DNA from 2 places in the Pseudomonas vranovensis genome. Region 2 is predicted to be linked to the other one. Evidence: predicted binding sites of a transcription regulator. Region 2 holds the regulator's gene; the other holds the start of a gene.
The links. Region 2 encodes FliA, which starts transcription of late flagellar genes. Its sites were predicted from a motif close to CTAAAGTTTNNNNNNNNNNNGCCGNTAA; they were not measured.
Positions count from the first base shown of each region.

Region 1: ABVN19_RS18755 (methyl-accepting chemotaxis protein) is a predicted target of FliA. The motif match lies at 6,105-6,132, and genes of this name have one in related genera.

Region 1 is NZ_CP159259.1:4,008,616-4,024,965, reverse strand. It holds gene ABVN19_RS18795 (hypothetical protein) at 1-33, opposite strand, end outside; gene ABVN19_RS18790 (YajG family lipoprotein) at 211-795, shown strand; gene ABVN19_RS18785 (hypothetical protein) at 861-1,067, opposite strand; gene ABVN19_RS18780 (hypothetical protein) at 1,215-1,475, shown strand; gene ABVN19_RS18775 (1-acyl-sn-glycerol-3-phosphate acyltransferase) at 1,516-2,682, opposite strand; gene ABVN19_RS18770 (CPXCG motif-containing cysteine-rich protein) at 2,804-2,986, shown strand; gene ABVN19_RS18765 (DUF2007 domain-containing protein) at 2,986-3,246, shown strand; gene ABVN19_RS18760 (SOS response-associated peptidase) at 3,260-3,880, shown strand; gene ABVN19_RS18755 (methyl-accepting chemotaxis protein) at 3,925-6,066, opposite strand; gene ABVN19_RS18750 (M48 family metallopeptidase) at 6,221-7,036, shown strand; gene ABVN19_RS18745 (TMEM165/GDT1 family protein) at 7,102-7,689, opposite strand; yybP-ykoY riboswitch at 7,778-7,897, opposite strand; gene ABVN19_RS18740 (class I SAM-dependent methyltransferase) at 7,937-8,935, opposite strand; gene ABVN19_RS18735 (2-hydroxyacid dehydrogenase) at 8,986-9,951, opposite strand; gene ABVN19_RS18730 (LysE family transporter) at 10,483-11,112, shown strand; gene ABVN19_RS18725 (fatty acid--CoA ligase) at 11,235-12,917, shown strand; gene ABVN19_RS18720 (DUF1302 domain-containing protein) at 13,252-15,138, shown strand; gene ABVN19_RS18715 (DUF1329 domain-containing protein) at 15,166-16,350, shown strand, end outside.
Region 2 is NZ_CP159259.1:3,262,114-3,276,458, forward strand. It holds gene ABVN19_RS15170 (CheW domain-containing protein) at 1-354, opposite strand, end outside; gene ABVN19_RS15175 (ParA family protein) at 354-1,142, opposite strand; gene motD (flagellar motor protein MotD) at 1,187-2,074, opposite strand; gene ABVN19_RS15185 (flagellar motor protein) at 2,078-2,818, opposite strand; gene ABVN19_RS15190 (chemotaxis response regulator protein-glutamate methylesterase) at 2,818-3,927, opposite strand; gene ABVN19_RS15195 (chemotaxis protein CheA) at 3,972-6,185, opposite strand; gene ABVN19_RS15200 (protein phosphatase CheZ) at 6,198-6,986, opposite strand; gene ABVN19_RS15205 (chemotaxis response regulator CheY) at 7,007-7,381, opposite strand; gene fliA (RNA polymerase sigma factor FliA) at 7,486-8,226, opposite strand; gene fleN (flagellar synthesis regulator FleN) at 8,223-9,056, opposite strand; gene flhF (flagellar biosynthesis protein FlhF) at 9,176-10,486, opposite strand; gene flhA (flagellar biosynthesis protein FlhA) at 10,498-12,627, opposite strand; gene flhB (flagellar biosynthesis protein FlhB) at 12,877-14,013, opposite strand; gene fliR (flagellar biosynthetic protein FliR) at 14,016-14,345, opposite strand, start outside.

The DNA of each region.
Region 1 (16,350 bases), 750 kb from region 2:
GCGGCCAAACAGGGAAGTCCAGAACCGGGACATGGCGTAATTCCTCGTTGAGTGTTCTGGGCGCCAGCATAGCCGCGGGGTGATGAAGCGATTGTGACAGCGAACCGCTGGCTTGAATGGCGGTCCTAATCGCCAGTGGCACGCTGATAGCTGGGCTGCGCCGTGCTGGTTATACTGGCGGCCTTTGCTGCCTATCCTGGAGAAATGAGCATGTTGCAACGTTTGTTGTTCGGTTTGATCGCGGTGACCAGTCTGACCCTGGTCGGTTGTGCCCACAGCCCGCAACAGCTCAGTCCGCAACCTAAGCTGACCGCCCAGCTCGCCCCGGTCGGCCACGGCCAGCCGGTAGTGGTCAAGGTTGTTGATGGCCGTGGTACCCAAACCCTGGGCACCCGCGGTGGCCTGTACCCTGAAACCAGCGCCATCACCGTGACCGGCAATGACATCCTGCCCAAGCTGCAGGCCCAGGCCGAAGCCGCTGTACGCCTGCTCGGCTTCACCCCGACGCCCAATGCCTACAACGCACCGCAGTTGACCGTGACCCTGGCCGAGCTCAAGTACCAGTCGCCCAAGGAGGGCATGTACGTGACCGAAGCCACCATTGGCGCCACTTTCAAGGCTGACGTCTCCAATGCCAACCGTCGCTACAGCGGCCGCTACGGCGCCTCCCTGGACCAGCGCTTCGGCATGGCGCCGAACCAGGAAACCAATACCAAGCTGGTCAGCGACGTACTCAGCGACGCCCTGACTCGCCTGTTCAAGGACCAGGCCATCGGCCAGATCCTGGGCGAGTAAACCCGACGCATAAAAAAGCCCGATGGCTGCACCGCAGGCATCGGGCTTTTTTTGTGCGCGCAGGTTCAGGCCGCCTCGACGTAGAAGTCCAGCACACTGATGCCAGTCTGGCCGTCGACCTCGGGCAGGTCGTCGTGGGCGTGGCCACCCAAGGCGCAATACACCAACCATTGGCGGTCCTGGACGTTGAAGGCCAAACCGTCGATCAACGCTTGCTGTTCTTCACTTGGGGCGATCAGGTAGAGGCGGTCCTGGTTTTCGGCGTGCAACATCACAAGCTCCATTTGGTCACGAGGGTCGGTATGTTCGCGCGTGTGGATGACGATCGTATGACGCAGCTTGTCGTTGGTCGAAAAGCACAGGACTTGTACGCAGGCTTGGTTAGAATGCCCGCCGACGTATGACTTCGAGGTTGTGTAATGTCGTTGCAAATGCTCTGGGCGCTGATTGCCGCCCATCCGGCCAAGCTGATCAACGTGCTGGCGCTGCTGATTACCTGCCCTGGCGGCCTGCTGCTGCACAGTGCCCGGCGTCGCGAGGCCCAGGCCCTTGCGGGCGCTGTGAGCGATGAGGCGGTGGTCGATGGCATGACCCTGCGTATCAACCGCTTCTACTACATTCTGGGCTTTGCCTTCCTGGCGCTGGCCCTGCTGCTGTCCTGGTTCAGTACCTGGGTATGAAACTTCGCGGGGCAAGTCGAGACCTCGCCCCGCGATCGCGCTACAGCCCCAAGCCCGCCTTGACCCGATACTGATTGCGCACCGGCATCGCATACTGCAACACCAGGTACGGCCGGTGCTCGGCCGGGCAGGCGTCCAGGCGGCGCTGCCATTCGGCCTGGGCACGGGCCAGTTCATCGGCCGGGAACAGCTTGTCGGCCTTGGGCACCTCCAGTGCCGGATCGGCATCGGCCCACTGTGCATACGCCAGGTAGTGCACCGGGAACAGCCGGTAGCCACCCAGGATCTGCCGATCGATCTCTACCGCCAATTGCTTGGTGTCCTCGAAGAACGCGGTCACTGGCGGGGCGAAGTTGATGTGTACCCGGCCTTTGTAGCCGGTAATGCCCTGGGCAATGCTCAGGTCATCCTCACCCGGTGCCTTGCTGTAGGTGCCGGTGGTGGCGCGAATGAACAGCTCCCGGGCCTTGGCCTGGTCACACGGGTCGTATTCGTAGCTGATCGACACCGGGCTCAGGTTCAGTGACTGGATCACTGTGCCGAACGGCTCGTCCTTGCGGCTCATGTGGAACATTTTGAGGATCGCCGAATCAGTGCGATCGTCGCCGTCCTTGGCCCGCCCTTCAGCCTGGGCGATCCAGATCGATTGGCCGTCGTTGCGGATCGAATGATTGATATACGCCGACAACAGCTGGTAGGCAGCGAGCTTTTCCCGGCGGCCGGTAATGGAGCGGTGAACGATAAAGCTCTTGTTCAGACGCATCATGTCGCTGACGAACGGCTTCTGCAGCAGGTTGTCGCCGATGGCGATCCGTGGCGTGGGCAGGCCGGCGTGATATACCGCATAGTTGACGAACGCCGGGTCCATGACGATGTCGCGATGGTTGGCCAGGAACAGGTAAGCGGTGCCGGACTTGAGCAGTTCGACGCCGGTGTAGGTCACCCCGTCGGTGGCGCGCTCAATGGTGTGGTCGACGTAGTACTCAACCTTGTCCTGCAGGGTCGAGACGCAGCTGACCCCGGCGAACTCTTTGCGCAGGCGCCGGGCGATCAGCGGCTTGAGCAGCCAACCGAAGGCACCGGCCATGCGCGGGAAGCGGAAGTGGGTGAGGATATCGAGAAATGCCGGGTCGCTGAGCAGGCGTGCCAGAACGGCAGGGACCTCAGCGTCGTCGTACGGTCGGATGGCATCGAATTCGCCCATCATGCTCTCTTGTTGGAAACGGCTAGGGTAATAGGTAGGGCCGGGGCTCGAAAAACGGTTCGAGCACGCGCAGGTCCTGTAAATAGACCGGCAATTATACGCACAAGTCACTGTGGAGGCCGCGATGCTCGAAGCTGCGTTCTACGATTGTCCTTATTGCGGTGAAGAAGTCGAGACGACAGTGGACCTGTCCGGTGGTGACCAGGAGTACATCGAGGACTGCCAGGTGTGCTGCAAGCCCATCCGCTTTGTATTACAAGTGCATGGTGACGAATGGATGCTTGATGTCTACGGTGAGAATGACTGATGCAACGAATCTATGAGCCGGAAAGCCTGCTGGAAGCGCAAATGCTGATGGGGATGCTAGACAGTGAGGGGGTCACGGTTCACCTGGTGGGGCGCGACCTGATCGGCGCCATGGGGGACCTGCCGATGCAGGGGTTGTTGGGGCTGGCAGTGGCGGATGACCAGGCCGATTACGCACGCCAGTTGATCGCCGCGTACAATGCTGCCCAGCCACTGGTTGGCGACGAGCCGGAGAGTGTTCCCGGAACCCTGATTTGCTAGGTCTCTATCCCTCATGTGTGGACGTTATGCGCTGTTTCGCTGGTCTCCTGCCTTTGCTGCATTGCCGGGGTTCCCGACCGACCAGCAGGCGCAATGGAACATTTCCCCGGGTAACTCGGTACTGATCCAGCGCCAGCTCGACGGCCAGCCGGCGCTTGCACGAGCGCGCTGGGGATTGACCCCGGCCTGGCTCACTGACCTTTCGCGCACGCCCGCCCATGCCCGGGCCGAGACCCTGGCCGAGCAGCCGATGTTTCGCGAGGCTTTTCGGGTGCGCCGTTGCCTGATGCCGGCCAATGGTTTCTACGAGTGGCGCGGTACCCAGCGCAAGCGACCGTACTGGTTGACACCGGGAGAGGGCTCTTCGCTGTTCTTTGCGGCGATCTGGGAGGCGTACCCGGTGCAGGACCAGGTCTGGTTGAGCACGGCGGTGGTGACCCAGGCTGCAGTGAATCAGCGTCGCCCGCTGATCCTCGATGCTGCAGGGCAAGCGATGTGGCTGGATCCCGAGACACCCTCGGCGCGGCTGTTTGAATTGCTGGCCAGCACCCAGGCACCCTTGCGTGAGCGGGTGCTGGCCAATTTTGTGAATGATCCGAAGCTCAATGGGCCGGAGTGTTTGACTCCGGCTTGACGGCGCTTTCGCGGGGCAAGCCCGCTCCCGCGGCGGCGATGAATTCAAACCCTGAACTGATTGATCAAGCGTCGCTGTTGCTCGGCCAGCTTGGTCAATTCGGCACTGGCGGTACTCGACTCATCCGCGCCACCGGCCACTTCATTGGCCACCTGTCCGATATTGATCACATTGCGGTTGATGTCCTCGGCCACCGCGCTCTGCTCTTCTGCCGCACTGGCGATCTGGGTGTTCATGTCGTTGATCACCGACACCGCCTGGGTGATGCTTTCCAGCGCCTGGGCAGCGCGTGCGGCCTGTTGCACGCTGTCGTCGGTCTTGCCCTGGCTGTCTTCCATCACCCGTACCACATCGCGAGTGCCTTGCTGCAGTTGCTGGATCATCTGCTGGATTTCTTCGGTGGCCTGCTGGGTTTTCTGCGCCAGGTTGCGCACCTCGTCGGCCACCACCGCAAAGCCACGGCCTTGTTCACCGGCACGCGCTGCCTCGATGGCCGCGTTCAGGGCCAGCAGGTTGGTCTGCTCGGCAATGGCGCGGATGGCGGTGAGGATGGCGTTGATGTTCTCGCTGTCGCGGGCCAGGGTCTGCACCACGCTTACCGCCCGGCCAATCTCGTCGGCCAGGGCGCTGATCGAGTGGGAGGTATCACGCACAATCTGCAGGCCCTGGTGGGCGGCCTGGTCGGCGTTGCTGGCGGCCTGGGCGGCATGAGTGGCGTTACGTGCCACATCCTGGGCGGTGGCGGTCATTTCGTGTACGGCGGTGGCCACCAGGTCGATCTCGGCCATTTGCTTGTGTACGCCCTGGTTGGTGCGGATGGCGATGTCGGCGGTGTGCTCCGAGGAGTCGCTGACCTTCTGCACCGAGGCCACCACCTGGCTGATCATCGCCTGCAGCTTGCTCAGGAAGGTATTGAAACCTTTGGCGATCGAGCCCAGTTCATCGGCGCGGTCGCTGCTCAGGCGCCGGGTCAGGTCGCCTTCGCCCTGGGCGATGTCATCGAGCATGGCGACCATCTGGCGCAGTGGGCGGGCGATGCCGTGGGCCAGCAGCCAGATCACCAGCAGGCCCAGGGCCGCAATACCCAGGCCCACCACGGTCATGCCGGTGAGGTCGGTGCGGCGTTGGGCGCTGAGTTCATCCTGCAGTTTATTGATGTCGGCCATTACCGCACTCAGCGGCAACTCCAGCAGCAGAGTCCAGCGAGCGTCGGTGTTGCCGATCTTGAAGGGCAGGTACAGCTCGATGCGATTGGCGCCCTGATTGACCTGGTAGCGCAGGGTTTCACCGCTGAGCTGGCTCAGTGTGGCAGCGGCGCCCGCGTCGAGGGCCTCGCTGGCTTTTGCACCGAACTTGCCCGGGTCTTTGGTGAACGCCACCAGGCGGCCGTTGCCAGACACCAGTGCCAGCTCGCCGGCACCGTCATACAGTTGCTGATCCGCCGTATTGAGCAGTTCCTGGATGAAGTTCACCGACAGGTCGGCACCGGCGATGCCCTGGAACTTGCCATCGATCATGATGGGCTCGACGAATGACGCGAGCATCACCACCTTGTTGCCGACCTCGTAAGGCGCCGGGTCGATCACGCAGGCCTTCTTCGACTCCCGCGGGCACAGGTAGTACTCACTGGCGCGCACACCCGTGGCCAGGATGGTCTGGTCGTTGACGTCGGCCAGCTTGTCCAGGCCCAGGCTGCCGTCATCATTGCGGAACCACCAGGGCAGGAAGCGGCCGGTGACGCTGTCGATGCCGGTGATGGAGGTGCCGACGAAACGGTTGTCGTCGTTGTCCAGGGCGCCGGCTTCCCAGCCAAGATAGGTGCCCAGGATCAGCGGATTGGTCACGGCGGTCTGCTTGAGCAGCGCGATCAGTTGCGGGCGTTCGATGACCAGTTGGGGATTGCCGCTGGCATCCTTCATGCCCAGCATGGCGTTAGTGGTGGCCAGGCCGCGAGCGATCAGCAGGGGCGCTTCCAGGCCGCGCTGGATTTCACTCACCTGGGTGCGGGCCAGGGCGGTCAGGCGCTGCTCGATCACCGCCTCGAACTGCTGCTGGGTGCGGGTTTGCACCAGCTCTTGGGTACGCTGGCCGGAATACACGGCGTAGAGCACCAGGGCGGCGACAATGCTCAAGACAATGGCACCGGCGAGGGCGGCGACGGAAAACTGGATCGACCTGAACTTCATGAAAGGCTCCACGCGCAAGAAAATTCGTCTGCCTTGCGTTATCGGCCCGTGCAGGTCAAAGCATGAGTGCCGTCTGGAGAATTCTTCGTCGGGGGTGTAGCGGGCTCAATCGAGTCGGCCTAGGATACGCGGCATGTTCGAATGGAGTGTTTTCATGCGTAAGTCTTTTGTCATTGGCGCCCTGAGTGCCAGCGTACTGCTTGCTGGATGCCAGGCAGTGAACACCACCAGCGGCGGCGCCGTGGGTGTCGAGCGTAAGCAATACATGTTCAGCATGCTGTCGACCGACGAGGTCAATCAGATGTATGCACAGTCTTACCAGCAGACCTTGAGCGAGGCCTCCAACCAGGGCGCCGTCGACAAGACCAGCGCCACGGCCAAGCGTGTGCAGGTGATCGCCGACCGCCTGATTGCCCAGGCGCCCAAGTTCCGCCCGGATGCGGCGCAATGGAGCTGGGAGGTCAATCTGATCAAGAGCGACGAGCTCAACGCCAACTGCGGGCCGGGCGGCAAGATCTTTTTCTACACCGGCCTGATCGACAAGCTCAAGCTGACCGATGACGAGATCGCCGCGGTCATGGGCCATGAAATCGCCCACGCCTTGCGTGAACATGGCCGTGAAGCCATGTCCAAGGCCTACGGCATCCAGATGGCGCGCTCCGGCGCCGGGGCCTTGCTGGGCCTGGGCCAGGACAGCCTGGCGCTTGCCGACACCGTGGTGCAGTACAGCATGACCCTGCCCAACAGTCGCGCCAACGAGAACGAAGCCGACCTGATCGGCCTGGAACTGGCGGCCCGTGCTGGCTACAACCCGAATGCTGCCATCACCCTGTGGGACAAGATGGCCGCCGCTTCCGGTGGCTCGCAGCCTGAGTTCATGAGCACTCACCCGGCCTCTGACAGCCGCCAGACTTCGCTGCGGGCGGCGATTCCTAAAGTGATGCCGTTGTATGAGCAGGCAAAGAAGTAACTGAAAGCATGGCGGGGCAACCCCGCTCCCAAAAAACAGTGGGAGCGGGGTTGTCCCGCGATCAATTACCCAAACCAGCCACTGACCTGCATCGCCGAATACACCGCCACGCCCGCCAGTACGAAGAAGGCGGCCGACGCCAGGCGACGGATCAGGGTCAGCGGCAGTTTCTCGGCGGCGAAGTTGCCCGCCAATACCACCGGTACGTTGGCAATCAGCATGCCCAGGGTGGTTCCGATAATGACCATGATCAGGTGCGGATACTGGGCTGCCAGCATGACCGTGGCTACCTGGGTCTTGTCACCGATTTCAGCGATGAAGAACGCAATCAGGGTTGTCAGGAACGGACCGAAGCGACGGGCCGTGCTGGCTTCGTCATCGTCCATTTTGTCGGGAATCAATGTCCACAGCGCAGTGGCAGCAAAGCTGGCAGCAAGGATCCAGTGCAGGGTGGCGGCGGAGAAGAAGGTGCTGACCCAGGCGCCAACGGCACCCGCTGCGGCATGGTTGGCCAGGGTGGCGGCGATGATACCGGCGATGATCGGCCAGGGCTTGCGAAAGCGGGCGGCGAGGATGAGCGCGAGCAGTTGGGTCTTGTCGCCAATTTCGGCGAGGGCCACGATCGCGGTCGGTACGAGCAATGATTCCAGCATCAGGATTCCTACGGGGGCGGGTCGACACGGCTATGACACGTACAGCCTTCCCGCCCCGGGTAAGGTGTGCGTGTCATAGGTCTTGTCAAACCCTGGGTCCGTCTGTGCGGACCGTGGGTCGTACGCGCCATGGTCTGTGGACCAAGTATGTTGACGCGTACCGGGCGAGCAGGGCGCTCGCGGGAGACTACTCCCCTAGGACGGAGCGGATTCTGCCTAGGCAAATCCGTTTCGGCAAGCGCTGTTTTTATCCCCGTGTTGCCTGGTAGATCTTGAAGCCTTGCCCTTCGGCACGTACCTGGCAGTTGCCAAGCGCGCCTTCGATCAGCGGCTGGTAGCGCAGGAAGCTATTGGCAACAAGGCGAAGTTCGCCACCTTTTTGCAGATGATCGGCTGATTTTTTCAGCAGGGTTTCCGATGCCTGGTAATTGGTATGAACACCGGTATGGAACGGTGGATTGCTCAGGATCACATCCAGGCCACGGGGGGCGGCGTCGATGCCATCACCGCAGATCACCTCGGCGTCCAGGCCATTGGCCGCCAGGGTCAGGCGACTGCTGGCCACGGCAAAGGCGTCGACATCCAGCATCGTCACCTGGCTTTGCGGGTAGCGGCGCTTGAGGGTAGCGCCGAGCACACCTGCGCCACAGCCGAAATCGAGCACCTTGCCGACCGGCAGGTGGTCCAGGTGCTCCAGCAGCAGCGCGGTGCCCCGGTCCAGGCGGCCGTGGCTGAACACACCCGGCAGGGTGACGATCTGCAATGCACCATCGACCAGCGGCAACTGGAAGTACTCAGCCAGGCTTTCCAGTGGCCTGGCCTCAGGGGCGTGTTCGACCGTGACCTGCCACAGTTGGCAATGACGGGCGCTGTCGAGCTTGCGCGGCTTGCCGAAGGCGTGCAGTTGCTTGGCTGCGCCTTCGATCCCCCCGCGTTTTTCGCCGACCAGGTACAGTTCGCGCCCGGCCAGGCGCGAGGCGAGGGCATTGAGCAGGTAGTTGGCCAGGTCGCGGGACTTGGGCAGAAACAGCACGGCGGCGTCGAAGCCATGGGCCGGTGCTTCTACGCCAAAGTGGCTACGACCGCCGAAGCGGGCATCGAGCGCAGCCTGATCCCCGGCATGCCAGCACCAGCCACCGGCGGCCGGCAGCTTGCCGAGCAGATCGTCGGCGGGCAGGCCAGCCAGCAGCAGCGAGCCCTGGAAAAGTTCGGCCTGACGAAGCAACACTTCACTGCGCGGGTCCATGGACGGCGGCTCCTGAAAAAGTGGCGCAGTTTACCAGAGCTGGCGCTGGCTTAGCCGACCTGTCGGCGCGGGTTGCCGGCAAAAAAGGCCTCGGCGTTCTCGCTCAGTTGCTCGACGATGCGCTGGCGCGACTCCACCGCGCCCCAGGCGCTGTGCGGCGTGACGATCAGGCGGGGGATGTCATGCGCTAACAGCGGGTTGCCATCGACCGGTGGCTCGACCGTCAGCACATCGGTGGCCGCGCCGCCGAGGTGCCCGGCGCGCAACGTGTCGGCCAGTGCCTGTTCGTCGATCAGGCCGCCGCGCGCCGTGTTGATGACAAAGGCGCCCGGCTTGAGCAACGCCAGTTCGCGGGCGCCGATGAGGTTGCGGGTGTGTTCATTGAGAGGGCAGTGCAGGGTCAGGGCATCGATTTGTGGCAGCAGCTCATCCAGCGCCAGGCGGTCTTCCCGTGGCGGGCGCCCTGGCAGTTGGCCGAGCAGCACACGCATGCCGAAGGCCTCGGCCAGGCGCGCTACTGCGCCACCCAGTTCGCCATGACCGAGCAGGCCGAGGGTCTTGCCTTCCAGTTCGACGATAGGGAAGTCCAGCAGGCAGAACTGCTTGGCCTGGCCCCATTGACCTGCCGCCACGGCTTTTTGATAGTCCGGCAGGCGCGTGGCCAGGGCCAGCAGCAGGGCCAGGGTGTGCTGGGCGACCGACGGGGTGCCATAGCCCTGACAATTGCTGACCATGACGCCCTGGGCGCGGGCGGCCTGCAGGTCGACATTGTTGGTACCGGTGGCGGCTACCAGAATCAGCTTGAGATCAGGGCAGGCGGCCAGGGTGGCGGCATTGATCATCACCTTGTTGCTGATGGCCACGGTTGCACCTTGCAAGCGCTCGGCAACGTGATCGGGCGGGGTGGCCGGGAACAGCTGCAGCTCGTCGAAGCAACTGCGTAGGCGCGCCAGGCTCAGGTCGCCAAGGTCCAGGGAAAGGTGGTCGAGGAATACGGCGCGGCGAGGGGCGGACATGGGCGGCTCCAATGATTGACGAGGGGCTCAGGTGGGATAGGTGATGCAGTCGTAGCGGGTCTGTTCGAGGCGGATGATCGGGCCGAACGTTAACGTCTTTTGCGGCCTGATTCCACAGAAGCCCAGGGCGGTACGGCGCATTTGTTGCAGCCCCGGCATCCGGTGCGGGCATTGGTGGCATAGGCAGTGCTCAAGGCGGCGCAAAAGCTTTGGCGTGAAGGATGGCCGAGAATGACCCGTACACGTTTGCTCATCGAAGGTGGGAGCATCCTGAAAAGCGATGAGGCCAGGGGTTGCCCCCGAGGGGAGAGTCAAGCGACCTGAGTGGCGAGCGCTGCGCCGTCGATCGCAGCCTCGTTCCTCGGCAGCGGCTACAGGTGGCAAGGCAAACCGGGGTAGCCGCTGGCGACAGCCTTCGATCGACCGCGTAGCGGTCGTGGTTCAAGACCGTTGCTCCTGCAAAGGTTGTTACTTTGTGTGTCCAAGGCGTAATGTACTTTTCTTTTTCATCCCTCAGCGCAAGGAGCCCCCATGTATTGGGCTGAATTTCTCACTGTTGCCTTGATTCACCTGCTGGCCGTGGCCAGCCCCGGTCCCGATTTTGCCGTGGTGGTACGCGAGAGCGTGACCCACGGCCGTCGCGCCGGCACCTGGACGGCCTTTGGCGTGGGCATGGCGATTTTCCTGCATGTGGGTTACTCGCTGCTGGGTATCGGCCTGATCGTGTCGCAGTCGATCGTGCTGTTCAACGCACTCAAGTGGCTGGCTGCCGCCTACCTGCTGTACATCGGCTTCAAGGCGCTGCGTGCGGGCTCAGCCGCACCGGGCAGCGAGGCGATCCAGGCCTCGACCGTCGAACGCACACCGCGCGCCGCCTTTGTCGCCGGCTTCATGACCAACGGCCTGAACCCCAAGGCCACGCTGTTCTTCCTGTCGCTGTTCACCGTGGTGATCAATCCGCACACCCCGCTGGCCATTCAGGCCGGTTACGGCGTGTACCTGGCTGCAGCCACCGGCCTGTGGTTCTGCCTGGTGGCCATGCTGTTCAGCCAGCAGCGCGTGCGTGCCAGCTTTGCCCGCATGGGGCACTGGTTCGACCGCACCATGGGCGCGGTGCTGATTGCCCTGGGTGTGAAAATCGCCTTGACCGAGATGCACTGATGGCGATTTGCCGCTAACCCTTTGCCGGTCAAATCATACCTTTGGCTGATTTGGCCGGCGTTGCGGCGTTCTAGAGTGGGTTATGTCTTGCCCCGCTTGTGCACTCTAGAAAAGGGACTCTTATGTTGCAGACTCGTGTCATTCCTCCCGCCGAGGGCGCCTATCAGTATCCGCTGCTGATCAAGCGTTTGTTGCTGTCCGGCAGCCGCTACGAGAAAACCCGCGAAATCGTCTACCGCGACCGGTTGCGCTACAACTACCTGACCCTCAACGAGCGCATCGCCCGTCTGGCCAACGTACTCACCGAGGCCGGGGTCAAGGCCGGTGACACCGTGGCGGTGATGGACTGGGACAGCCATCGTTACCTGGAGTGCATGTTTGCCATCCCGATGATTGGCGCGGTGGTTCACACCATCAACGTGCGCCTGTCACCCGAGCAGATCCTCTACACCATGAATCACGCCGACGACCGCTTCGTGCTGGTCAACAGCGACTTCGTCGGCCTCTACCAGGCGATTGCCGGGCAGCTGACCACGGTGGAGAAAACCCTTCTGCTGACCGATGGCGATGCCAAGACTGCCGACCTGCCGAACCTGGTGGGGGAGTACGAGCAGTTGCTGGCAGCGGCTAGCCCGGTCTACGACTTCCCGGATTTCGACGAGAACTCGGTGGCCACCACCTTCTACACCACCGGCACCACCGGTAACCCCAAGGGGGTGTACTTCACTCACCGCCAACTGGTGCTGCACACCCTGGCCGCCGCCGCTGTCACCGGCAGTATCGACAGCGTGCGCCTGCTGGGCAGCGATGATGTGTACATGCCCATCACCCCGATGTTCCATGTTCACGCCTGGGGCATTCCCTATGTGGCGACCATGCTCGGGATCAAGCAGGTGTATCCGGGGCGCTACGAGCCGGAAATGATGTGCGAGCTGTGGCGCAACGAGAAGGTCACCTTTTCCCACTGCGTGCCGACCATCCTGCAGATGCTGCTCAATGCCAAGGGTGCGCAGGGCCAGGATTTCGGCGGCTGGAAGATCATCATTGGCGGCAGTTCGCTCAACCGCGCCCTGTATGAGGCCGCCAAGGCCCGAGGCATCCAGCTGACCGCGGCCTACGGCATGTCGGAGACGTGCCCCTTGGTGTCTGCCGCCCACCTCAACGACGAACTGTTGGCGGGCAGCGAAGACGAATGCATTACCTACCGGATCAAGGCCGGGGTACCGGTACCGATGGTGGAGGCGGCGATTGTCGATGGCGAAGGCAACTTCCTCCCGGCCGATGGTGAAACCCAGGGCGAGCTGGTGTTGCGTGCGCCCTGGCTGACCATGGGCTACTTCCGCGAAGCGGAAAAAGGTCGCGAACTGTGGGAAGGCGGCTGGTTGCACACAGGCGATGTGGCCACCCTCGACAGCATGGGTGTGATCGATATCCGCGACCGCATCAAGGATGTGATCAAGACCGGTGGCGAGTGGATCTCGTCCCTTGAGCTTGAAGACCTGATCAGCCGACACCCCGCCATTCGCGAAGTGGCCGTGGTCGGCGTGGCCGATCCGCAGTGGGGCGAACGCCCGTTTGCCCTGTTGGTGGTACACGAAGGCCAGAGCGTCGACGCCAAGCTGCTCAAGGAACACCTCAAGCCGTTCGTGGAGCTGGGACATATCAACAAGTGGGCGATTCCCAGCCAGATTGCCCTTGTTACCGAAATTCCCAAGACCAGTGTCGGCAAGCTCGACAAGAAGCGTATCCGCCTGGACATCACCCAGTGGCAGGCAAGTAACAGTACATTTCTGTCCACCCTCTGAATGCAAGCGGGTCACGCCCGATAGGGCGTGACCCGCAGGCTAGACACATGACGGCCTTGTCAAACGAGATTTTTCAGCCATCCTTCCCGAGGTTGTGCCGCGGTGGGGCATAGCGACCGCATCGAAGGGGCAAGCATGCAAATCACACTTTAGAGGGATCAAGCGCCAGTACCTGCTGGCTATAGTCGGGTCAGGGGATTTTCAGGAACGGGGGGTGCACATGCATGTGCCAAAGCCACTCGCGCGGCCATTCGGTGAGCTCACACCAGGTCGAACGGGTCGTTTCTGCAAAGGACTCACTGCCATAAAAATAAAAGTACATGGAGTAGCGTCGATGACATCAGTAAATCTGTTCTGGCGCCGGGCAAAACTGCCACTGGCCGTCAGCCTCGCTTCTACGCTCGCCGGTCCTGCATTCGGCGTCAGCTTCAACATCGGTGAAATCGAAGGTCAATTCGACTCGTCGCTATCCGTGGGCGCCAGCTGGTCGACCGCCAAGCCGAACGAGAACCTGATCGGCGTCAACAACGGCGGCAAGGGCCTGTCCCAGACCTCCGACGATGGCCACCTGAACTTCAAGCGCGGTGAAACCTTCTCGAAGATCTTCAAGGGCATCCACGACCTGGAGCTCAAGTACGGTGATACCGGTGTGTTTGTCCGGGGCAAGTACTGGTACGACTTCGAGCTCAAGGATGAACACCGCGAGTTCAAGGACATCAGCGACGACAACCGCAAAGAGGGCGCCCAGTCCTCCGGCGGCCAGATCCTCGACGCCTTCGTCTACCACAACTACTCGATCGCCGATCAGCCAGGCTCGGTGCGCCTGGGCAAGCAGGTGGTCAGCTGGGGTGAAAGTACCTTTATCCAGAACGGTATCAACTCGATCAACCCGGTCGACGTGGCCGCCTTTCGACGTCCCGGCGCCGAGGTCAAGGAAGGCCTGATCCCGGTCAACATGTTCTATGTTTCCCAGAGCCTGACCGACACGCTCTCGGCCGAAGCCTTCTACCAGATCGAATGGGACCAGACGGTCGTCGACAACTGCGGCACCTTCTTCTCCCAGCCGGACATCATCGCCGACGGCTGTACCGACAACCTGCGCGTGCTCAACAGCAGCCGCACCGTGCCGGCAGCGGCCCAGCAGTTCCTCGCCAGCCGTGGCGTGAACATCAACGAAGAAGGCGTGATGGTGCGCCGCGGCGCTGACCGTGATGCCCGTGACAGCGGCCAGTTCGGCGTGGCCCTGCGCTATATGTTCGAACCGCTGGATACCGAGTTCGGCGCCTACTTCATGAACTATCACAGCCGCGCGCCGATCTTCAGTGCCCACGGCGCCGACCCGTCGGTGTACGCAAGCCTCGCCAGCCTGCCTGCGCAGTTGCGCCCACTGGCTCCGTTGATCGTGGCAGGCAACTCCGAGTACTTCGTCGAATACCCTGAAGACATTCGCCTGTACGGCCTGAGTTTCTCCACCACCTTACCTACCGGCACGGCGTGGAGCGGTGAAATCAGCTATCGTCCGAACGCGCCGGTACAGCTCAACACCACCGACATCCTGTTCGCCGGTGTGCGTCCGATTGGCGGTGCGGTGGCCAACGCCTCCCTGCTCAACGGTGTACCGGGCCAGGACCTGAACGGCTACCGCCGCAAGGAAGTGACCCAGTTCCAGACCACCCTGACGCACTTCTTCGACCAGGTCATGGGCGCCAGCCGTCTGACCCTGGTAGGTGAAGTGGGCGTGACCCATGTCGGCGGCCTGGAGAACGCCCATGAAGTCCGTTATGGCCGTGACCCGGTCTACGGTCCAGGTCCGTTGCCGGCCACTGGAGGCCAGGACACCTGCGTTGCGCTCAACACCAGCACCATCGCCGGTGCCGGCCCAGGCGCCTCGACCGCCAACCTCAGCCGCAAGTGCGAGAACGACGGCTACACCACCAGCACTTCCTGGGGCTACCGTGCCCGGGCGATCTGGGACTACCCGGACGTCTTCGCCGGGGTCAACCTCAAGCCCAACGTGGCCTGGTCCCACGACGTTTCCGGCTACTCCCCGGGCCCTGGCGGCAACTTCGAGGAAGGGCGCAAGGCAATCAGCCTGGGCCTGGACGCCGAGTACCAGAACACCTACACCACCAGCCTGTCGTACACCAACTTCTTCGACGGTAAGTACACCACTGTGGATGATCGCGATTTCATCGCCCTCAGCTTCGGCGTGAACTTCTAAGAACACGGATTCAGGACGAGCATGAATATGAAAATGACCAAGAATCTGCTGCAAGCCGGTGTATTGGGTTTGTCGCTGCTGGCCACCAGCGTCATGGCGGCGGTGTCCGCCGACGAGGCGGCCAAGCTGGGTAGCACGCTGACCCCGATGGGTGCTGAAAAGGCCGGTAACGCCGATGGTTCGATCAGCGCCTGGAAACCGCTGGGCAAGACGGCGGGCGCGGTCGATGCCAAGGGCTTCCTGGCTGACCCCTATGCCAACGAGAAGCCGCTGTACACCATCACGGCGCAGAACGTCGACCAGTACAAGGACAAACTGTCCCCTGGCCAGGTCGCGATGTTCAAGCGCTACCCGGACACCTACAAGATCCCGGTGTACCCGACCCATCGTGGCTCCACAGTGCCGGATGAAGTGTTCGCCGCGATCAAGAAGAACGCCACCACCACCAAGCTGGTAGCCGGTGGCAACGGCCTGGAGAACTTCGACACTGCCGTGCCGTTCCCGATTCCCAAGGACGGTGTCGAGGTGATCTGGAACCACATCACCCGTTACCGCGGCGGCAGCGTGACCCGCCTGGTGACCCAGGCCACGCCACAGCAGAACGGCTCGTTCAGCCTGGTGTACTTCCAGGACCAGTTCGTCTTCCGTGACCGCATCAAGGGCTACGACCCGGCCAACCCTGGCAACGTGCTGTTCTACTTCAAGCAGAAGGTGACGGCGCCAGCGCGCCTGGCCGGTACCGTACTGCTGGTCCACGAGACCCTCGACCAGGTCAAGGAACCGCGCAAGGCGTGGGTCTACAACGCCGGCCAGCGTCGTGTACGCCAGGCCCCGCAAGTGTCCTACGATGGTCCGGGTACCGCGGCCGACGGCCTGCGTACCTCCGACAACCTGGACATGTTCAACGGCGCGCCAGACCGTTACGACTGGAAACTGGAAGGCAAGAAGGAGATGTACATCGCCTCCAACAGCTACAAGCTCGACGATCCAAAGCTCAAGTATGCGGACATCATCAAGCCCGGTCACATCAACCAGGACCTGAGCCGCTACGAGCTGCGCCGTGTCTGGCACGTGGTAGCAACCCTCAAGCCAGGCCAGCGTCATATCTACGCCAAGCGTGACTTCTACATCGACGAAGACACCTGGCAGGCTGCAGTGATCGACCAGTATGACGGTCGCAACCAACTGTGGCGCGTTTCCGAGGCCCACTCC
Region 2 (14,345 bases):
GCGACCGTCAACGCTCGCCGGTTGTGCAGGCTGGCTGATCGAGGCCGGCAGGTGTACCTCCACCAGCGGCTCGACCGTGGCCGGCATGGGCTCGGCCACCGGCATGAGCGCTGGCAGCACAGGACATTCCGGTTCGGGAAGTGGCAGCGGGTCCGCCTGTGCCGCGACGGCGATCTGCGAGCTGGCGCCCCTTGCATCGCGAACCTGCTCTTCGAGCACGGCAGCCTCGAAGTCATCGCTCTCGACTGCCGGCGCGGGAAGCTCAAGCGCCTCGGTGGCCTCATACAACAAGCCGTCCAGGTAGGACTGCAGGGCCAATTGCGGCCCGGAGGCCAGCTGTAGCGGACGATTCATCAGGCCACCTGCTGGGTTAGGTTCTGCGTCAGCAGATGCTTGAGCAGGGCCCGGTAGGCCACCACTGCGCGACTCTTGCCATCGAACTGGGAGGGCGTCTGCCCGGCCCGGCTGGCATCGCGCAGGCGGGTATCCACCGGGATGTAGCCTTGCCAGATGGTCTCCGGGTACGCGTCACGCAGCATGCGCAAGGTGCCCATCGATGCCTGGGTGCGACGGTCGAACAGGGTCGGCACGATGTGATAGGGCAACGCCTGCTTGCGCGAGCGGTTGACCATCGCCAGGGTGCTGACCATACGTTCAAGGCCCTTGACCGCCAGGTACTCGGTTTGCACCGGGATCACCAACTGCTGGCTGGCCGCCAGGGCATTGACCATCAGCACGCCGAGCAACGGCGGGCTGTCGATGATGGCGTAGTCGAAATCCTGCCACAGCTGCGCCAGAGACTTGGCGATTACCAGGCCCAGGCCGCTTTGCCCGGGCGACTGGCGCTCCAGCACCGCCAGCGCAGTACTGGAGGGCAGCAGGGAAATATTCGGGTCGCTGGTTGGCAGCAGCAGTTGCCCGGGCAAGCCTTCAGGCACCGCGCCCTTGTGCAGGAACAGGTCGTAGCAACTGTGCTCCAGCACGTCCGGGTTATGCCCGAAGTAGCTGGTCATGGACCCATGGGGGTCGAGGTCGACGACGACCACACGCTTGCCCGCCTCGGCCAGCAAACCGGCCAGGGCGATGGACGTGGTGGTCTTGCCGACGCCACCTTTTTGATTGGCTACTGCCCAGACTCTCATTACGTTGCTTCCTCCCGGTACGGCGGTGGCCCTGCCGGGAACGGTTATAAGTTCGGTGACGGAGGATTGACGCGACTGCCCTCCGACGACGGTGATTGTGCTGGCGGTGCAGTTTGTGTGCCAGCACGCTTCAACGCGGCGTCCGGCGTGGCATTGGCGCTGCCCGAAGCGGTCAGGCTGCGGCGTACTTCAAGGTTGCGCGAAATCACCAGCACGACCCGACGATTGCGCGCGCGCCCCTCGGCCGTGTCGTTACCGGCAATTGGCTGGAACTCGCCATAGCCCACCGAGGCCATGCGCGCCGGATTGACACCGTCCATGGCCAGCAAGCGGACAATGCTGGCCGCCCGCGCCGATGACAGTTCCCAGTTGGTCGGGTACTGGGCGGTGCGAATCGGCAGATCGTCGGTGAAACCTTCGACATGCACGGGGTTGGCAAAGGGTTTGAGGATCTTGGCCACCTTCTCGATGATGCTGAAGGCAATGTCGCTGGGCATGGCATCGCCGCTGCCGAACAACAGCGAGGAGTTGAGTTCGATCTCCACCCACAGCTCATTGCCACGCACGGTCATCTGGTCGGACTTGATCAAGTCGCCAAAGGCATCGCGGACATCGTCGGCAATCGACTTGAGCGGATCAACGCTCGCCCCCGCAAGGCCTGCGTCAATCTGCTCGCTTTCCTTGATCAGAGGCTCGGCGGGCCTGACGCTGAGCGGGCGCTCGTCGCCGATCGGGATCGGCCGCATGCTCCGTTCGGGGTCGTTGAACACGCCGATCAGGGCCTCGGAAACGACCTTGTACTTGCCCTCGTTGATCGAGGAGATCGAGTACATGACCACGAAGAAGGCAAACAGCAAGGTGATGAAGTCCGCGTAGGACACCAGCCAGCGTTCGTGGTTTTCATGCTCTTCGGGTTGTCGGCGGCGCGCCATGCGTTACTCCATGAAGCCCTGAAGCTTCAACTCGATCGAGCGCGGGTTCTCGCCTTCGGCGATCGACAGCAGCCCTTCCAGGAGCATTTCCCGGTAGCGCGACTGACGCAGGGCGAGGGCCTTGAGCTTGTTGGCCACCGGCAGGAGGATCAGATTGGCGCTGGCCACCCCGTAGATGGTGGCGACGAAGGCCACGGCAATGCCGGTGCCCAACTGCGAGGGGTCGGCAAGGTTGCCCATCACATGGATCAAGCCCATGACCGCACCGATGATACCGATGGTCGGCGCGTAGCCGCCCATGCACTCGAACACCTTGGCGGCCTGGATGTCGCGGCTTTCCTGGGTGTAGAAGTCCACTTCGAGAATGCTGCGAATGGCTTCGGGCTCGGCGCCATCGACCAGCAACTGCAGGCCCTTGCGCGCATACGGATCGGGCTCGGCATCGGCCACCCCTTCAAGGCCCAGCAGGCCTTCCTTGCGCGCGGTCAGGCTCCAGTTCACGACCCGGTCGATGCCACCGGCCAGGTCGACCCGCGGCGGGAAGATGATCCAACGGACAATTTGCAGCGCCCGCTTGAAGGCGCTCATGGGCGACTGCAGCAATGCCGCCGCCAGGGTACCGCCCAGTACGATCAACGCGGCCGGGCCGTTGATCAGGGCCGACAGGTGTCCTCCCTCGAGGTAATTGCCGCCGACAATGGCGACAAAGGCCAGGATGATGCCGATCAGGCTCAAGACATCCATCAGACACAGGCCTCGACCAGGTGCTTGCCGATCTCGTCCAGGTTGTACACCGCGTCGGCCAGGTTGGCCTTGACGATCGCCATGGGCATGCCATAGATCACGCAGCTGGCCTCATCCTGGGCCCACACCGTGCTGCCGCCCTGCTTGAGCAGGCGCGCGCCTTCACGGCCATCGGCCCCCATGCCGGTGAGCACCACCGACAGCACCTTGTCCCCGTAGGACTTGGCGGCCGAACCAAAGGTGATGTCTACGCAGGGTTTGTAATTGAGGCGCTCATCGCCCGGGAGGATTTTCACCGCACCACGCCCATCGACCATCATCTGCTTGCCACCCGGGGCCAGCAAGGCCAGGCCGGGGCGCAGCATGTCGCCGTCCTCGGCTTCCTTGACGCTGATCTTGCACAGCTTGTCGAGGCGTTCGGCAAAAGCCTTGGTGAACGCCGCCGGCATGTGCTGGACCAACACGATCGGCGCCGGGAAATTGGCCGGTAGCTGGGTCAGCACCCGCTGCAGTGCCACCGGACCACCGGTGGACGTACCGATCGCCACCAGCTTGTAGGGCTTGCGCTTGGGCGCGGCCGACGTCGTGGCGGCACGTACCGGCGCAGCGGCGCGCGGCGCAGGGCTGGCGCCCAGGCTGCTGACACTTGGCTGGGCGTGGGCCACTGGCTGGGGGGCAGGCGTGGGGCTGGCAAAGGCGCTGAAGCGACGGTTGCTGCGCGAAATGGTGTGGACCTTTTCGCACAGCAGTTGCTTGACCTTCTCGGGGTTGCGCGAGATGTCTTCGAAGTTCTTGGGCAGGTAGTCGACCGCACCGGCATCCAGCGCATCGAGGGTTACCCGGGCGCCTTCGTGGGTCAGCGAGGAGAACATCAACACCGGGGTCGGGCAGCGCTGCATGATGTGCCGCACGGCGGTGATGCCGTCCATCATGGGCATTTCATAGTCCATGGTGATGACATCGGGCTTGAGCGACAGTGCCTGGTCGATCGCTTCCTTGCCGTTGGTCGCGGTACCCACGACCTGGATAGTCGGGTCCGCTGAAAGAATTTCCGAGACACGGCGGCGGAAGAAACCGGAATCATCCACCACCAGGACCTTGACTGCCATAAACACTCCATTAGGGGGCGCGGCGTGACGCCGCGCCACCAGAATCAAATACGCCGGGCGGCGTAACGCTTGAGCATGCTCGGCACATCGAGGATCAGCGCAATGCGCCCGTCACCAGTAATGGTGGCGCCCGACATGCCCGGGGTGCCCTGGAGCATCTTGCCCAGCGGTTTGATGACCACTTCTTCCTGGCCCACCAGTTGATCGACAACGAAGCCGATCCGCTGGGTGCCTACCGAAAGGATCACCACGTGCCCTTCGCGTTGCTCTTCATGAGCGGCGGAACTGACCAGCCAGCGCTTGAGGTAGAACAGCGGCAAGGCTTTGTCGCGCACGATCACGACCTCCTGGCCGTCGACCACGTTTGTGCGCGACAGGTCCAGATGGAAGATCTCGTTGACGTTGACCAGCGGGAAGGCGAACGCCTGGTTGCCCAGCATCACCATCAGGGTCGGCATGATCGCCAGGGTCAGCGGGACCTTGATGACGATCTTCGAGCCCAGCCCCTTGGTCGAGTAGATATTGATCGAGCCGTTGAGCTGGGCGATCTTGGTTTTCACCACGTCCATGCCCACGCCACGCCCGGAGACGTCCGAGATCTCGGTCTTGGTCGAGAAGCCCGGGGCGAAGATCAGGTTGTAGCACTCGGTGTCGCTCAGGCGCTCGGCGGCATCCTTGTCCATCACCCCGCGTTTGACCGCAATGGCGCGCAGGACGTTGGCGTCCATGCCCTTGCCGTCATCGGAGATCGACAACAGGATGTGATCGCCCTCCTGCTCGGCCGACAGCACCACCTTGCCGCTGCGGGTCTTGCCGGCGGCTTCGCGCTCTTCGGGAGTTTCGATGCCGTGGTCGACGGCGTTGCGCACCAAGTGCACCAACGGGTCGGCCAGCGCCTCGACGAGGTTCTTGTCGAGGTCGGTTTCTTCACCGACCAGCTCGAGGTTGATCTCTTTCTTCAACTGCCTGGCCAGGTCGCGCACCAGTCGCGGGAAGCGCCCGAAGACCTTCTTGATCGGCTGCATGCGGGTTTTCATCACCGCGGTCTGCAAGTCGGCCGTGACCACGTCAAGGTTCGACACCGCCTTGGACATGGCTTCATCGCCGCTGTTCAGACCCAGGCGCACCAGGCGGTTACGCACCAGCACCAGCTCGCCGACCATGTTCATGATCTCGTCCAGGCGTGCAGTATCGACCCGCACGGTGGTTTCCGCTTCGCTGGCCGGGTGCTTCTCGGCAGTGGGCGACGGCTGTCGGGCCGGTGCGGGTGCGGCAGCCTTGGCAGGCGCAGCCGGGGCCGTTGGTTTGGCAGCCGCCACCGGGGTCGGGGCCGGTGCAGGCTTGGCCGCTACCGCCGCGGTTGGCGACGCGGCCGGGGCCACGCTGTCGGGGGTGAACTTGCCCTTGCCGTGCAGTTCATCGAGCAGGGCTTCGAATTCGTGTTCGCTGATGTGATCGCCGGCTGGCTCGGATGTCGGCGCAGACGCCTGGGCCGCAGCAGCAGGCAACGCATCGACGGCAAAGGTGCCCTTGCCATGCAATTGGTCAAGCAACGCTTCGAATTCGTCATCGGTGATTTCGTCGCTGGCACCCTGGGCCGCTACCGGTTCCGCCACCGCGGGCGCCGCAAGGCTGTCGGGGGCGAACTGGCCTTTGCCGTGCAACTGGTCGAGCAACGACTCGAACTCGGCATCGGTAATTTCATCGCTGGCGGCGTCGGGTGCCTGGGCCTGGGCTTCAGCCTCGGCCTTGACGGCATTGAGCGAGTCGAGCAGTTGTTCGAACTCGGTATCGGTAATGTCCGCTTCGGCAGCAACCGGGGCTTCTGGCGCCGGCTCTGGTGCCGACGCCGGTGCCTGCTCGGCGCCAGCCGGCTCGGCCAGGCGCGACAAGGCCGCCAGCAGCTCAGGCGTGGCCGGGGTGACATCGGTGCGCTCACGCACTTGGCCGAACATGCTGTTGACGGTATCCAGGGCTTCCAGGACCACGTCCATCAGCTCGGCATCGACGCGCCGCTCACCCTTGCGCAGGATGTCGAAAACGTTTTCGGCGATGTGGCAGCACTCCACCAGCTCGTTGAGCTGGAGGAAGCCGGCGCCCCCTTTTACAGTGTGAAAACCGCGAAAGATCGCATTGAGCAGGTCGGCATCATCCGGACGGCTTTCCAGCTCGACCAGTTGCTCGGACAGTTGCTCAAGAATCTCGCCGGCTTCTACCAGAAAATCCTGAAGGATTTCTTCATCGGCGCCGAAGCTCATTAAACGTGCTCCCTAAAAACCCAGGCTGGACAGCAGATCATCGACATCGTCCTGACCGGACACAACGTCTTCACGTTTATCGGCATGAATCTGCGGACCTTCACCCCGGGCCGGATGTTTTTCTTGATCTTTTTCAGCACGCAGCTGCTGGTGGTCATGTTCGATACCGGCAAAGCGGTCGACCTGACTGGCCATCAGCACGAGCTTGAGCAGATTGCTTTCTACTTCGGTGACCAGCGCAGTAACGCGCTTGATCACCTGGCCGGTCAGGTCTTGGTAGTCCTGAGCCAGCAGAATGTCGTTGAGGTGCCCGGCGACCTTGCGGTTGCCCTCGGCGCTGCGCGTCAGGAAACTGTCGACGCGCTTGGCCAGCTCACGAAACTCCGGTGCCGCCACTTCGCGACGCATGAAGCGCTGCCAGTCAACGCTCAGCGCCCTCGCCTCTTCGCCCAGCTCATTGAGTACCGGGGTACTCGCTTCGACCAGGTCCATGGTGCGGTTGGCCGCGCCTTCGGTCAGCTTGACCACGTAGGACAGGCGCTCGGTCGCGTCGGTGATCTGCGACACTTCTTCGGCCTGCGGCATGTGCGGGTCGATCTGAAAGCTGACGATCGCACTGTGCAGCTCGCGCGTAAGCTTGCCGACTTCCTGGTACAGGCCACGGTCACGGGTCTGGTTCAGCTGATGGATCAGTTGTACCGCGTCGCCGAACTTGCCTCGCTCGAGGCTGTCGACCAGCTCCTGGGCGTGCTTCTTGAGCGTGGACTCGAACTCGCCCAAGGATGTTTGTGTTTGCTCCATAGCGCCCCCGTGGCGTGTCTTCAGCTGTTGACGCGCTCGAAGATCTTCTCGATCTTTTCTTTCAGCACCTGGGCCGTGAAAGGCTTGACCACATAGCCGTTGACGCCGGCCTGGGCCGCTTCGATGATCTGCTCGCGCTTGGCCTCGGCGGTGACCATCAGCACCGGCAGGTGCTTGAGGCGCTCGTCGGCGCGCACTTTGCGCAGCAGGTCGATGCCGGACATGCCAGGCATGTTCCAGTCGGTCACGAGAAAGTCGAAATGGCCGCTTTCGAGCATCGGCAATGCGGTGTTGCCGTCGTCAGCTTCCTGGGTGTTGGTGAAGCCCAGGTCACGCAGCAGGTTCTTGATGATCCGCCGCATCGTCGAGAAATCGTCGACGATGAGGATTTTCATGTCTTTGTTCAATTAGACCTCCAAGCAGTCTTTAACGCGCTCAGCGCAGAACGCGCATTCAATCAATTCGGGCACTACATTTCGCGACTGCATTGAACCTGCGTTCAACGCGCTCGCCATTCTCCCAGGCGACTGCGCAAACGCGCTGCACACTGGCTGTGCAACTGGCTGACACGTGACTCGCTGACCCCCAGGACCTCACCGATTTCCTTGAGGTTCAGCTCTTCGTCGTAGTACAGGGCCAGGACCAGACGCTCACGTTCCGGCAGGTTGGCGATGGCGTCGGCCAAGGCTGCCTGGAAACGCTCGTCTTCCAGGTCGCGCGACGGCTCGAGCTGGGCACTGGCGCCATCCTCGTGCAGGCCTTCGTGTTCGCCGTCCTGCAACAGGTCGTCGAAACTGAACAGGCGACTGCCCAGGGTGTCATTCAAGATCCCGTAGTAATCATCGAGACTCAATTGAAGTTCGGCAGCAACCTCGTGATCTTTAGCGTCACGACCGGTTTTTGCTTCAATTGCGCGAATCGCGTCGCTGACCATACGGGTGTTGCGGTGAACCGAACGTGGCGCCCAGTCCCCTTTACGCACTTCGTCCAACATTGCGCCGCGGATTCGGATGCCGGCGTAGGTCTCGAAACTGGCACCCTTACTGGCGTCGTACTTGTTGGACACCTCGAGCAGGCCGATCATGCCGGCCTGGATCAGATCCTCCACCTGCACACTGGCCGGCAGACGCGCCAGCAGGTGATAGGCGATGCGCTTGACCAACGGCGCATAACGCTCGATCAACTCATACTGGGCATCTCGCGATGCCTTGCTGTACATCCGATATCCGCTGGCGCTCATAGCACAGGGCCCGCGCTCGTCGGCTGCACCAGGCGCTCGACGAAAAACTCCAGGTGACCCCGCGGGTTGGCCGGCAACGGCCAGGTGTCGACTTTCTGGGCAATGGCCTTGAATGCCAGCGCGCACTTGGAACGCGGGAAGGCTTCATAGACCGCACGCTGCTTTTGCACCGCCTTGCGCACGCATTCGTCGTACGGAACGGCGCCGACGTATTGTAGGGCCACGTCCAGGAAGCGATCCGTGACCTTGGTCAACTTGGCGAACAGGTTGCGACCTTCCTGCGGACTCTGCGCCATATTGGCCAGCACGCGGAAACGGTTCATGCCGTAATCGCGATTGAGCAGCTTGATCAGCGCGTAGGCGTCGGTGATCGAGGTCGGCTCGTCGCACACCACCAGCAGCACTTCCTGCGCGGCGCGGACAAAACTGACCACCGAGTCACCGATACCCGCAGCGGTGTCGATCACCAACACATCGAGGTTGTCACCCAGTTCGCTGAACGCCTGGATCAGGCCTGCGTGCTGTGCCGGTGCCAGGTGCACCATGCTCTGTGTGCCAGAGGCGGCCGGTACGATGCGCACACCGCCCGGCCCCTGCAACAGCACGTCGCGCAATTCACAGCGGCCTTCGATGACGTCAGCCAGGGTCCGCTTGGGAGTAAGCCCCAGCAGGACGTCGACATTGGCCAGGCCCAGGTCGGCGTCCAGCAGCATGACCCGACGGCCAAGCTCTGCCAACGCCAACGACAGGTTCACCGACACATTGGTCTTGCCGACGCCACCTTTACCGCCTGTTACGGCGATTACCTGTACGGGATGCATGCTACCCATGTTTGTTCAATACCTTGTCTTGCTTAGACCGAGGCCACATAGCCGGCTGCGCTTTCAACACCTGAAAAATGCATGGCAGACCATCAATGCAGATACTTTGCAACGTCTTCACAATCACCTCAGCCAACACGCTTGCCGTGGCTGTGGTAGAGATCAGCGAACATATCGGCCATCGCCTCTTCGCTGGGCTCCTCCTGCATCTGCACGCTGACCGCACGGCTCACCAGCTGGTGGCGACGCGGCAAGTGCAGATCGTCAGGAATGCGCGGCCCATCGGTTAGATAGGCCACTGGCAATTCATGACTGATGGCCAGGCTCAGGACTTCGCCGAGGCTGGCCGTTTCATCAAGCTTGGTCAGGATGCACCCGGCCAGCCCACAGCGCTTGTAGCTGTGATAGGCGGCAGTGAGCACCTGCTTCTGGCTGGTCGTCGCCAGCACCAGGTAATTCTTGGCCGCAATGCCGCGTCCGGCAAGGGTTTCAAGCTGCATGCGCAGGGCCGGGTCACTGGCCTGCAGGCCGGCGGTGTCAATCAGGATCACTCGCTTGCGCAGCAGCGGCTCCAGCGCCTGGGCCAGCGATTGGCCGGGGTCGACGTGGGTTACCGAGACGTTGAGGATGCGGCCCAGGGTCTTGAGCTGCTCCTGCGCGCCAATACGGAAACTGTCCATGCTCACCAGGGCCATGTTCTGCGCGCCGTACTTGAGCACATAGCGCGCCGCCAGCTTGGCCAGAGTGGTGGTCTTGCCCATGCCGGCCGGGCCGACCATGGCAATGACGCCGCCCTCTTCGATCGGCTCGACTTCCGGCACATGGATACGCCGCGCCAGGTGCGCCAGCAGCATGCGCCAGGCATGGCGCGGTTCGTCGATACCGGCGATCTGGTCGAGCAGCTCACGAGCAATCGGGCCGGTCAGGCCAATGCGCTGCAGGCGCCGCCAGAGGTTGGCCTGCTGTGGCTGGCTGCCCTGCAGCTGGCTCCAGGCAAGCGAACCCAACTGCACTTCGAGCAATTCACGCAACCCATTGAGTTCCGAGCGCATGGCATCGAACAGGCGCGGGTCGACCGGTGCCGGCGCAGGTACCTGCGGCGCGACCGGCTCATCCACGTGCGTGTCGACCAGCGGCTCGGAGGCGGTCAGCGGCAGGCCGGCGAACAGCTGGCGGTTGGCATCGTCGCTGTCGTTGCGGGTACTGAGCTCGGCCTGGGCCGTGACAATTCGCGACTGCGTCTTGCGCAGTTCATCTTCCAGTTCCACATTCGGAACCCGTGGCGCCAGGGCAGACAGCTTGTAGTCCAGCGCAGCCGTCAGCTCGACACCGCCAGCAATCCGTCGGTTGCCGATGATGGCGGCATCAGCCCCCAGCTCATCTCGAACCAGCTTCATGGCTTGACGCATATCGGCAGCGAAAAAACGCTTAACTTGCATAACCCACTACCTCAGCCGTTGGGGCCTACTGTGGCAACGATGGTAACTTGCTTGTTGTCAGGTATTTCCTGATACGCCAAAACATGCAAATTCGGTACAGCCAGGCGACCAAAGCGCGACAGCATTGCACGTACCGGTCCTGCGACCAGCAGGATCGCCGGCTGCCCCTGCATCTCTTGACGCTGGGCAGCCTCGATCAACGAACGCTGAAGCTTTTCAGCCATGCTCGGCTCAAGAAGAACACCGTCTTCCTGACCTTGCCCGGCCCTTTGCAGACTATTGAGCAAAATCTGTTCCAACCTTGGCTCCAGGGTGATCACAGGCAGCTCGGACTCAACGCCGACAATGCTTTGCACGATGGCGCGACACAATCCGACGCGCACCACTGCCACCAACGCGGCGGTATCTTGACTCTTGCCGGCATTATTGGCGATGGCCTCGGCAATGCTGCGGATATCACGTACCGGCACCTGCTCGGCAAGCAGCGCCTGCAGCACCTTGAGCAGACCCGACAATGAAATGACACCCGGCACCAGTTCCTCGGCAAGTTTAGGCGATGCCTTGGCCAGCACCTGCAACAGTTGCTGGACCTCTTCGTGGCCGATCAACTCATGGCAGTGCTTGTGCAGAATCTGGTTGAGGTGGGTGGCGACCACGGTACTGGCATCCACCACGGTGTAGCCCAGCGACTGCGCCTGGCTGCGTTGGCCGACGTCGATCCACACCGCCTCCAGGCCGAAGGCCGGGTCGCGGGCGGCAATGCCGTTGAGGGTGCCGAACACCTGCCCCGGGTTGATCGCAAGCTCACGGTCCGGGTAGATCTCGGCTTCGGCCAGGATCACCCCCATCAGGGTCAGGCGATAGGCACTGGGCGCCAGGTCCAGGTTGTCGCGGATGTGAACCGTGGGCATCAGAAAGCCCAGGTCCTGGGAGAGCTTCTTGCGCACGCCCTTGATCCGCGCCAGCAATTGCCCACCCTGGTTGCGATCCACCAGGGGGATCAGCCGGTAGCCCACTTCCAGGCCGATCATGTCGATGGGCGTGACATCATCCCACCCCAACTCCTTGGTATCGGCGGCACGCTGTGGCGATGGCAACAGGTCTTGCTGGCGCTGCACTTCTTCCTGGGCCTTGAGCTTGACCTGGTTCTGCTTGCGCCACACCAGGTAGGCACCGCCGGCGGCCAGCAGGCCCAGGCTGAGGAAGGCAACATGCGGCATGCCCGGCACCAGGCCCATGACAATCATCAAGCCCGCCGACACACCCAGCGCCTTGGGCGAATCGAACATCTGCCGATTGATCTGCTTGCCCATGTCCTCGGAGCCGGAGGCACGGGTCACCATGATCGCAGCCGCGGTAGACAGCAACAGCGACGGCAACTGCGCCACCAAACCGTCACCAATCGTCAACAGCGCATAGACCTTGCCAGCGTCGCCGAACGTCATGCCGTGCTGGAACATACCGACCAGCATGCCGCCAATCAGGTTGATGAACAGGATCAGCAGGCCGGCGATGGCATCACCGCGCACGAATTTGCTGGCACCGTCCATTGAACCGTAGAACTCGGCCTCCTGAGCCACTTCCGAACGCCGCGCCTTGGCCTGGTTCTGATCGATCAGGCCGGCGTTGAGGTCGGCGTCGATGGCCATCTGCTTACCTGGCATGGCATCGAGGGTAAAGCGTGCGCTCACCTCGGAAATACGCCCGGCACCCTTGGTCACCACCACGAAGTTGATGATCATCAGGATCGCGAACACCACGATACCGACCACATAGTTGCCGCCGATCACCACCTCGCCAAAGGCCTGGATCACCTTACCGGCGGCGGCATGGCCGTCGTGGCCATGGAGCATCACCACGCGCGTGGACGCCACGTTCAGGGCCAGGCGCAGCAAGGTGGCCACCAGCAGGATGGTCGGGAAGGCGGCGAAGTCCAGCGGGCGCAGGGCGTAGACACAGACCAGCAGGACCACGATCGACAGGGCGATGTTGAAGGTGAAAAACACGTCGAGCAGGAACGGCGGGATCGGCAACATCATCATTGCCAGCATCACCAGCAGCAACAGCGGCACACCCAGATTGCCCCGGCCGAGGCCGGCCAGGTTGTTGCGGGCACTGTTGATTAACTGAGAGCGATCCACCGGTATTCCTCGTTAGCTCAAGCAAAACTTTGACGCGAAATGACGCGCGCAGCGCTGCCTTTGCAAGAAGCTTTCCAACTTTCGAAATACCGGGGATTAATGCACCAGGAGCTGGACCGCGACCGCTGCGCAGCCGATCACAGGCTCCCGCCAGCGGCTACGCGAGCCAAGCCTGCAATCTGTAGCCGCTGCCGAGGAACGAGGCCGCAATCGACTGCGCAGCAGTCGCGCTCCTATCACCACGAAAGATCAGGAATCGCGGCGCAGGTCCGGCGGGATCGGCAGGTCCTTGAGCGGCTCCGGCGGCTTGCCCTTGCCCGCCCGGTACTGGCGGATCTGGTAGACATAGGCCAGCACCTGGGCCACCGCCAGGTACAAGCCGGCAGGGATTTCCTGCTCAAGTTCGGTGGAGTAGTAGATCGAACGCGCCAGCGCCGGCGATTCGAGCAACTGGATGTTGTACTCCTGGCCGATCTCGCGAATCTTCAGGGCCAGGAAATCCGTGCCCTTGGCCAGTAACAGTGGCGCTGCGCCCTTCTCCGGGTCGTATTTGAGCGCCACGGCGTAGTGGGTCGGGTTGGTAATGATCACGTCCGCCTCAGGCACCGCCGCCATCATCCGGCGCTGCGACATCTCGCGCTGCAACTGGCGAATACGCTGTTTTACTTCAGGCTTGCCCTCGCTGTCCTTGTACTCGTCGCGCACTTCCTGCTTGGTCATCTTCAGTTTCTTCAGCGACTGCCACAATTGGAACGGCGCATCCACCGCGGCGATCAGCAACAGCCCCGCTGCCATCCACAGGGCACTCCAGCCCACCACCTGCACGCTGTGGATAATCGCCTGCTCGATGGGCTCATTGGCGATGGACAACAGGTCGTCACGATCAGAGGCCAGCACCACCACCGCCACGATCAGAATCACGAAGAACTTGGCCAGGGCCTTGAGCAGCTCGACCAGGGCATGCATGGAGAACATCCGCTTGATGCCGGCCAGCGGGTTCATGCGACTGAACTTGGGCGCCAGGGTGCCGCCGGCAAACAGCCAGCCACCCAGCGAGATAGGGCCGATGATCGCCGCCAGCAGCAACACCAGCAGCACCGGCTGGGTGGCCAGCAAGGCCATTTTCCCCGAGGCCATCAGGAAGATGCCCATCGAGCGCTCATCGATCAGCACCTCCCGCGAGAGACTGAAATTGATCCGCATGAGCTCCATCAGGGTTTCCGCCAGGCCTGCGCCAAACGCCAACAGACCACCCGCGCCTGCCAGGGTCACGGCTACGGTGTTGAGTTCCTTGGAACGGGCGATCTCACCTTTCTCGCGCGAGTCCTTCTTGCGTTTCTCGGTGGGGTCTTCTGTCTTGTCCTGACCGCTTTCGCTCTCTGCCATGCTCAGCGCGCCCGTGCCAGTTCACGCAGCCACTGCAAAGCTTCGCTGGCCAGCGCCTGGTAGTGAGGAAGTACGTCGGCCAGGCCGACCCAGAAAATACCCATGCCCATGACCAGGGTCAGCGGGAAACCGATGGAGAAAATGTTCAACTGCGGCGCGGCACGGGTCATGACGCCGAAGGCGATGTTGACCACCAGCAAGGCGGTGATCACCGGCAGCACCAGCAGCAAGGCCGCGCCAAATACCCAACCCAGGCGCCCTGCCAGGTCCCAGAAGTGATTGACCAGCAAACCACCACCGATGGGCAACGTGGTGAAGCTCTCGGTCAGCAC